4 regions of the Pseudomonas asplenii genome follow, and region 1 is predicted to be linked to each of the others. Evidence: predicted binding sites of a transcription regulator. Region 1 holds the regulator's gene; each other region holds the start of a gene.
What was found. The regulator FliA, encoded in region 1, starts transcription of late flagellar genes. The targets are predictions, from matches to a motif close to CTAAAGTTTNNNNNNNNNNNGCCGNTAA.

Region 1 (2,205 bases):
CAGCGAAGAGGCCATGGCCGATATGTTCGCTGACATCTACCACAGCCCGTCCAAGCGAGTGGGGTGAGGTAATCATGAAGACGTTGCAATGCATCTACATCGATGGTCTGCCAGGCATTAGGTTCCTTGGGGAACGCGCAGCCAGTTATGTGGCCTTCCGTCTAAGCAAGACAAGGTAAGAAGAGAACATGGGCAGCATGCATCCCGTACAGGTGATTGCGGTGACCGGCGGCAAGGGTGGCGTCGGAAAGACTAACGTGTCAGTGAACTTGTCGCTGGCGCTGGCTGAGCTTGGCCGGCGTGTCATGTTGCTGGATGCCGATCTGGGGCTGGCGAATGTCGACGTTCTGCTGGGACTGACCCCTAAACGGACCCTGGCCGATGTGGTCGAGGGCCGCTGCGAGCTGCGCGATGTGATGCTGCAAGGCCCTGGCGGAATCCGTATCGTGCCTGCGGCCTCCGGGACCCAGAGCATGGTCAACCTCAATCCGGCCCAGCATGCCGGGCTGATCCAGGCGTTCAGCGATATCGGCGACAACCTGGATGTGCTGGTTATCGATACCGCTGCGGGTATTGGTGATTCGGTCGTCAGTTTCGTTCGCGCGGCCCAGGAAGTGCTGCTGGTGGTCTGCGACGAACCCACCTCGATCACCGATGCCTATGCGCTGATCAAGTTGCTCAACCGCGATTACGGCATGAATCGTTTCCGCGTGCTGGCCAACATGGCCCAGAGCCCGCAGGAAGGTCGCAACCTGTTTGCCAAATTGACCAAGGTCACGGATCGTTTCCTGGATGTCGCTCTACAATACGTAGGTGCCGTTCCGTACGACGAATGCGTTCGCAAGGCTGTGCAAAAGCAGCGTGCGGTCTACGAAGCGTTCCCTCGTTCGAAATGTGCCCTGGCGTTCAAGGCTATCGCGCAGAAGGTCGACACTTGGCCGTTGCCCGCCAACCCACGCGGACATCTGGAATTCTTTGTCGAACGTTTGGTGCTTCAAACGAGTGCGGGACCGGTACTATGACTGCAAGTGGCTATCGCATGTATTCCAAGTCGTCGCGTGACAGCCAATATGAATTGATCGAGCGCTACGCGCCCCTGGTCAAGCGGATCGCTTATCACCTGCTGGCGCGGCTGCCGGCCAGCGTCCAGGTCGAGGATCTGATCCAGGCGGGGATGATCGGCCTGCTCGAGGTTTCGACCAAATACGATTCAGGCAAGGGCGCGAGTTTCGAGACTTATGCCGGTATCCGTATCCGTGGGGCGATGCTCGATGAGGTGCGCAAGGGGGACTGGGCACCGCGTTCGGTTCACCGCAATACGCGCATGGTCAGTGACGCAATTCGCTCAATTGAAGCGAAAACCGGTCGTGACGCTAAAGATCATGAAGTTGCAGCCGAACTCCAATTGAGTCTCGATGATTATTACGGGATTTTGAACGATACCTTGGGCAGCCGATTGTTCAGTTTCGACGACCTGTTACAGGACGGCGAGCATGAAGGGTTGCATGAGGATGGCGCGAGTGCTCATCTTGAACCGTCGCGCGATCTGGAGGATGAACGCTTCCAGAGCGCACTGGCGGATGCGATTGCCAATTTGCCGGAGCGTGAGCGGCTGGTGTTGTCGCTGTACTACGACGAGGAACTGAACCTCAAGGAAATCGGTGAGGTGCTGGGGGTCAGCGAATCGCGAGTCAGCCAGTTGCATAGCCAGTGCGCAGCCCGTTTGCGGGGGCGTTTGGGGGAGTGGCGAGCGCGTTGACAGGCAGTGTGTGGGGGGCACTGCGAATGAGACCGATGCAGCGTGTGACGGTGTATTGGCGACTCGGCCGGTGGGGGTTTCCATGCAGTAGGGTACAGAGCCTTGTCGAGTGTTGTGCCGAATTGATTTAACAGCGCGTCCAGGTGCTGAGACGCGTTTAAGACTGCTTGGAGGTCGAATTGAACAAGAACATGAAAATCCTCATTGTTGATGACTTCTCAACGATGCGGCGGATCATCAAAAACCTGTTGCGTGACCTCGGGTTCACCAACACTGTCGAGGCCGACGATGGCATTACCGCTATCCCGGTGCTCAATAGTGGCAGCATCGATTTTCTGGTCACCGACTGGAACATGCCCGGTATGACCGGCATCGATCTGCTGCGCCATGTCCGTGCCGACGAAAAGCTCAAGCACCTGCCGGTCCTGATGGTCACGGCCGAAGCC
Region 2 (2,205 bases), 1.9 Mb from region 1:
CAACCGTACCTCATCGGCCACTACGGCAAAGCCGCGGCCTTGCTCACCGGCCCGAGCAGCCTCAATGGCAGCGTTGAGGGCAAGGAGATTGGTTTGATCGGCAATGCCCTGAATGACGCTGATGATGGTCGATATCTGCTCGGAATGCTGGCCCAACTCGGACACTTTGCTGGACGCATGCTGCACGGTCTTCGCAATACCGTTCATGCTGGTCAGTGTGTTCTGGATAACGGTGGACCCATCCAGCGATTGCTGACCAGAGCGCTGAGCGAGTCCACCGGCTTCGCCCGCGTTATTGGATACATGGTTGATACTGACCGTCAGTTCTTCAACCGTGGCCGCCATCGCGGATGCTGAGTTTGATTGTTCACTTACCGCGCCGGACAGCTGCTGCGAAGCCCCGGAGATCTGCTGCACGGACTCAACCAATTGAGTGGCGGCTTGATTGATCTGCTGGATCATTTCCCGTAGGCGAGTTTGCATACGATCGAATGCCTTGGGCAGTTCATCGCTGCTGCTGGTATCAATCACGGTGTCCAGTCGACCTTCGGCAACTGCCGTCGCCGCGTCTATCGCCAATTGCAGGCGGGCGCGAGTGGTACGGCCTAAACCATAGGCCAGGATGATTGCCAAAAAGGCAGCGGTCAAACCACCGACCACCAGAATCATAATCGCGTGATCCTTGGCGTCGTTCATCTCTTGAGTCCGGATTGCCAACAGCGATTCTTCGGCCTGCGACAGTTCTGCCAGGATGCCGCGCATGCCATCCATTTTGGCTTTGTCGGCGCCACTGCTTATGCGCTGAGTGAGGGCGTCATCGGAGTTGCCACTCTGTGTCAGTTGACGCCGTTGCGCAATGATCGAATGAATGTCGTCGTCCAGCCAACGTGTTTGTAACTGTGCCAATGAAGCCAGTCGTTTCTGTTGCTCGGCGTTATCGATTGTCAGTGCTTTTAACGCCGCCAAGCTGCTGGAAAACTTGGCTTCGCCAGCGATCTGAGGTTCAAGAAAGCTGTCCTTGCCAGTAATGGCGAAGCCGCGCATGCCGGTTTCGATATTGATCAACTGCTCAAGGGCAATCTGGGACTGAGTTAACACCTGGTAACTGTGAACATTGCTGTTGATTGCGTTGTCGACCTGCCCAAAACCACGATAGGCGCTGAGGACCAGGATACCTAGCAGTACCACGATGATGGCGAAGCTGAGGTAGAGCTTTTGGGAAATACTGAGTTTGCTATACATACGTATGCACTCGAATAGTGGAGCATCCTTGGTCCGGGCTTTTGGTTTTTTTGCAAAGATGCACTAACACTATATAGGCGTTACCATTTTTTCGGCTGTTTCGGGCGAAACTTGAGGGCGTCTTGCAATGCCACCGGTTGAACAGTGGAAACTTTAATTACCTGCTCTTTCCCGGACAGCAGTTTGTCCGAGATTGATCACTACCAGGATGTTTCATCTTGCGCACATCCTGGCAGCGTAAGCTCTTTCTGTCCTCCCCCAACCAGAGCCGAAAACCTTGACCTCCTCGTTCAAAACCATCAGTTCCCTCCTCGGGAACGCTTTTGCACTCGCCTTGATCGCACCCTGCGCCCTGGCCAGCACCTTCGTTCATCCGGGCGCTCTGCATACCCAGGCAGACTTCGATCGCATGAAGACCCAGGTGACCCGACAGGCGCAGCCATGGGCCGATGGCTGGAGCGTACTGATCAGGAATCCGCACGCGTCCCTGAACTGGAAACCCCGAGCCCAGAGCGTGATTTACCGGGGCTACAATGGGACCGACAAAGAGAACTACTCACTGCTGTTCAACGACGCGGCGGCGGCGTACGCCCTGGCCCTGCGCTGGAAAATAAGCGGTGACATCACCTACGCTGAGAATTCCATCGCCATTCTGGATGCCTGGGGCAAGACCCTGACCAGGATCGACGGCACCTCCGACAAGTTCCTGGCGTCCGGTATCTATGGCTATCAGCTGGCCAATGCAGCAGAAATCATGCGCACCTATCCAGGCTGGCCCGCGCAGGATTTCGACCGGTTCAAGCGCATGATGCTCACCGTGTTCTATCCGATGAACCACGACTTCCTCACCCACCACAACGGCGCCAGGATCGATCACTACTGGGCCAACTGGGACCTGGCCAACATGGACTCGCTCATCGCCATCGGCATCCTGACGGACCGTCGCGATCTCTATGACGAGGC
Region 3 (2,205 bases), 920 kb from region 1:
CGCTCGGAATCGGCACCCAGGGCTGCAGACGCCACAGGTCGCCGCGCGTGTCGGGGTCTTCGGCGACCACCACATCGAGCACTTCCAGCAGGTCGGCCATGGTCCGGGCGTAAGGCACCACCACGTCCATGGTCGGCGTCAACGGCCAGTTACCGCGTACCGAAATCACCCCGCGCGATGGGGTGTAGGCGCACAGGCCGTTGTTCGACGCCGGGCCACGACCGCTCGACCAGGTTTCTTCGGCCAGGCCGAAGGCGCAAAAGCTCGCGGCTGTCGCCGTACCCGCACCGTTCGAAGAGCCCGAGGCAAAGGGTGCGGTCAGGTAGTCGGCGTTGTACGGGCTTTCGGCCCGACCGTAGACGCCACGCTGCATACCACCGTTCGCCATCGGCGGCATGTTGGTCTTGCCCAGGCAGATCGCCCCGGCGGCACGCAGGCGCTCGATGGTGAAGGCGTCGCGATAGGCAACCAGCTTGGCAAACGCCGGGCTGCCGGAAGCGGCGGTCAGGCCCTTGACCAGGTAGCTGTCCTTGGCCGTATAAGGAATGCCATCCAGCGGGCCCAGCGTTTCGCCTCGGGCTCGGCGGGCATCGGAGGCCCGCGCTTCGTTGAGTGCTTCGGGGTTACGCACCACCACGGCGTTGAGGGCGGTGGGTGTGTTGGCGCCATCGTAGGCATCAATCCGCGCGAGATAGGCCTGGACCAGCTCTACCGCCGTGGTCTGGCCGGATTCGAGCGCGGCGCGCAATTGCGCGATGGAAACCTCGGTTACTTCGATCATGCTGTTACCGTGGGCTGCTGATAGGGGGAGGCAGTGATTGCAAACGCCTCATCTTACCCCAGCCACCGACGCGGCTCACGTGCTCGACCGCGATGCTGGCGTATCTGATGACGGAACTGCGCGAGTGGATGTGCGTGGATCTGTCGAACGCACCGACAGAAAATGACTATCGGTCGCATGCCCACCCCTGCTTTGCCGCCCACGCTCCGAAAATGATGCCAAAATGACATCGGCTCATCATAAACGTTCAGATATTGTACAAAAATATATATTTGTACAATTTTCTATAAAGTTATTACTTTAGCTCCCGATACGCTCAGGGAAGAAATTCCTTACATCCAAGCGTGTTATTCGCCGAAACGGCCAATAACAATCCGAGAAACGGACTGTTCTCACACACACTCATCAAGTACCCCTAGCGGGCTGTGAGAACGATATGAATATTCTGACCCCTGCCATTAACCTGGCCAATCGCTTGCGCTTCCGCACCAAGTTCGGACTGCTGGCGATCATCATCCTGATCCCGCTGACCCTGCTGGGCACACGCGTTATCAATCAGATCAACGACAGCCTCGACGTCATCCGCTCGGAACAGATCGGCCAACGCTACCTGATAGAAGTCACGCCGGTGCTGCGCTTATCCATGTTGCAACGCGCGCTCACCCACCGATTGCTCAGCGGTGATCAAACGGCCGTAGCCGAGGTACAGGCAAACCAGATAAAACTGGAAGACGCCTTTGCAAAACTCGAAACCACCGACCGGCAATTCAACAGCCTGCTGGAAACCGGCGACCGTGTACAACGCCTGCATAGCAGCGCCCAGCGCTTGATCGAACGAGCGAAATCCGCAGCCAACCAAGGCACGATGTTCGATGACTGGAACGACCAGCTCACCGAAACCTTGAACTTCATCTACTTCGTGTCCGCCACCTCGGGGATGGTGCTGGACGAGGACTACGCCTCGCTGTTCATGATCGACCAGAGCACCTTGCGACTGCCCCGCCAGATCAACATCGTCGGCCAGTTGCGGGGCATGGCCGGCGGTCTGCGTGACGGGCAAACGTTAAGCGCGGGCACACGTGGTGCGATCAAGGCCACGCTCAAAAATGAAATGCTGACCCGCAACGAGCTGCTGCAAAGCCTCGCGCTGCTGCGCCGCAAAGAGCCGGCCCTGACCGACCAGATTCAAACGCCGATTACCAGCGCCTTGGCGGGCCTGGACAGTTTCCGCAATGGACTTGAGGGCCTGCTCGCCTCAACCAGCGAAACCATCGGCGGGGTGCAGAATCTGCCTGCCCAAGGCAACGCCGTGGTCGCCGACTTGTACAAGGCACAAGACGCCCTGCAGCAAGCGCTGCAAACCACGCTGGAACAGCGGGTGCAGGACAAAGTCTCGGAACGCACGGTTATTCTTAGCACATCCA
Region 4 (2,205 bases), 2.5 Mb from region 1:
TGCTGCAGCTCGCTCATGGGTTGCTGCAGATAGAGGCTCGACAGGTATTGCCAGCGCAGGCAATGAGGGCCGTTCCAGGCCTGTTGCGCCGCCAGGGCCAGACCATTGGCCAGCAGCACGGTGTTGGCGGGCTGGTTCAGCCAGCGGCGCAGGTCCGGATCGGCATCCAGTTGCTGCTGCTGGCGCAGGCGCTGATTATTGTCGCGGGCGATGTGCATCACCCTGGCGAGGGTCTTGCGCTCGTTCAGTAACACTTGATAGCCCTGGGTCACCCACACCGGTAGGCGCCAGAACTCGGCCATGGCCTGGCACAGCTCCAGCAGGCGCACACCGAACAGCTCTCGTTCAACCCTGCCGGCCGGTTCGTGTTTTTGCAGCACCCGCAACTCCCAGGCTTCGAGCAGCTTGGGGTGGGTCAGTGCCAGTGGCCAGAGTGGCGCGAGGAACAGCAGACTACCCCAGTGGATGTCCTGCCAGAGCCTGGCCAGGCGTGCGGCGAACAGACCGTTGGCCTGTTGGCTGGCGTGCTGGCTGATCAACTGCAACTGACGCAGAGCGACCGGGATTTCTTCCGGCATTCGCGCGGGCAGGCGCTCGAGCAGTTCTGCGGTGCGTTTCAGGCCGAGGCGGTTGATCGCGATCTCGAGGTTCTCGGCCGGCTCGCTCATGCTGCCTTGGGTGTGGTGGTTGGCTTCGCAAATTACGCTCAACGCCAGGGCTGGGCTATCCTGCATTAAATCGGCGATGTCGCGCAGCGAGCTGCGGCTGTCGGCAATGGCCCGGCAGACCCGGTCATGACTATCCTGTGGGACGGGCAGGCACACGCCCTGCAGCAGCTTGATCCAGCCTTGCAGGGTGTTCGGTCTTGCACTGGATGCATTCGTTTCATTTGTCATGATTAAGCGCGATCATCACCGTTGAGGTGCCCTGGAACGGGCCTGGCGGCGCGGCGCAGACACTGCTGCACAAGCCATGCGCCGCCGGTTTTCTGGCTTTTCGCCTGAACTGGCTATAGTCTGGCGCAGATTCGCCGATAAATAGAAGAAGAGATTTATTAACTTCCGAATATGACCTTGAACCCGACTCGACAAGTACTCTCATTCTATGGCTAAAATCATCGGCATCATTGTCGTATTCGCGAGCGTGCTCGGCGGATACGTGCTCTCCCACGGCAAGATTGCGGCCCTGATCCAGCCCTTCGAGGTGATGATCATCGGCGGTGCTGCACTGGGCGCTTTCCTGCAGTCCAACCCTGGCTATATGACCATGCACGTGGTCAAAAAATCCCTCGGCATGTTCGGCTCGCGGTTCAGCCACGCCTTCTACATGGAAGTGTTGGGGCTGATCTACGAGATCCTCAACAAGAGCCGTCGCGAAGGGATGATGGCGATCGAGGGCGACATCGAGGATGCCGCAGCCAGCCCGATCTTCGCCAAATACCCCGCGGTCCTCAAGGATGAGCGCATGACCGCGTTCATCTGTGACTACCTGCGTATCATGTCCTCGGGCAACATGGCTCCCCACGAGCTGGAAGGCCTGTTCGACATGGAACTGTTGAGCATGAAGGAAGAACTCGAACATCCGTCCCATGCCGTCACTGGTGTGGCTGACGGCATGCCCGGTTTCGGTATCGTTGCGGCGGTACTGGGTATTGTGGTGACCATGGCCTCCCTGGGGGAGGGCGACCAGAAGTCCATCGGTATGCACGTGGGTGCGGCACTGGTGGGTACCTTCTTCGGTATTCTCGCCGCCTACGGCTTCTTCGGGCCGCTGGCTCAATGTCTGGCCCACGATGCCAAGGAAGAGGTGAACGTCTACGAGGCGATCAAGGCCTCCCTGGTCGCGTCGGCTTCCGGCATGCCACCATCCCTGGCGGTGGAGTTCGGGCGCAAGGTTCTCTATCCGAAGCACCGGCCGAGCTTCGCCGAGCTGGAACAAGCGGTTCGCGGTCGCTGAGTCATGGAGAATAATCAGCCGATCATCATCAAGCGCGTCAAGCGCTTTGGCGGCGGGCACCATGGCGGTGCCTGGAAAATCGCCTTCGCCGACTTCGCGACAGCGATGATGGCGTTCTTTCTGGTGTTGTGGCTGCTGTCCACCGCGACCCCGGAGCAGAAGATCGCCATCGCCGGTTACTTCAAGGACCCGATCGGTTTCTCCGAGAGCGGAACGCCCTACATCATCGACCTGGGCGGTTCGCCGACG

Region 2: a site for FliA is predicted at 1,331-1,358, ahead of BLU37_RS23930 (methyl-accepting chemotaxis protein). Genes of this name have one in related genera too.
Region 3: a site for FliA is predicted at 1,068-1,095, ahead of BLU37_RS19990 (methyl-accepting chemotaxis protein). Genes of this name have one in related genera too.
Region 4: a site for FliA is predicted at 1,010-1,037, ahead of motA (flagellar motor stator protein MotA). Genes of this name have one in related genera too.

The regions. Positions count from the first base shown of each region.
Region 1 covers NZ_LT629777.1:3,481,021-3,483,225, forward strand. Annotated here, with positions in the region: gene flhF (flagellar biosynthesis protein FlhF) at 1-67, shown strand, start outside; gene fleN (flagellar synthesis regulator FleN) at 189-1,022, shown strand; gene fliA (RNA polymerase sigma factor FliA) at 1,019-1,759, shown strand; gene BLU37_RS16025 (chemotaxis response regulator CheY) at 1,951-2,205, shown strand, end outside.
Region 2 covers NZ_LT629777.1:5,395,304-5,397,508, forward strand. Annotated here, with positions in the region: gene BLU37_RS23930 (methyl-accepting chemotaxis protein) at 1-1,242, opposite strand, end outside; gene BLU37_RS23935 (alginate lyase family protein) at 1,577-2,205, shown strand, end outside.
Region 3 covers NZ_LT629777.1:4,398,244-4,400,448, reverse strand. Annotated here, with positions in the region: gene BLU37_RS19995 (amidase) at 1-781, opposite strand, end outside; gene BLU37_RS19990 (methyl-accepting chemotaxis protein) at 1,218-2,205, shown strand, end outside.
Region 4 covers NZ_LT629777.1:1,017,488-1,019,692, reverse strand. Annotated here, with positions in the region: gene BLU37_RS04665 (HDOD domain-containing protein) at 1-896, opposite strand, end outside; gene motA (flagellar motor stator protein MotA) at 1,105-1,956, shown strand; gene motB (flagellar motor protein MotB) at 1,960-2,205, shown strand, end outside.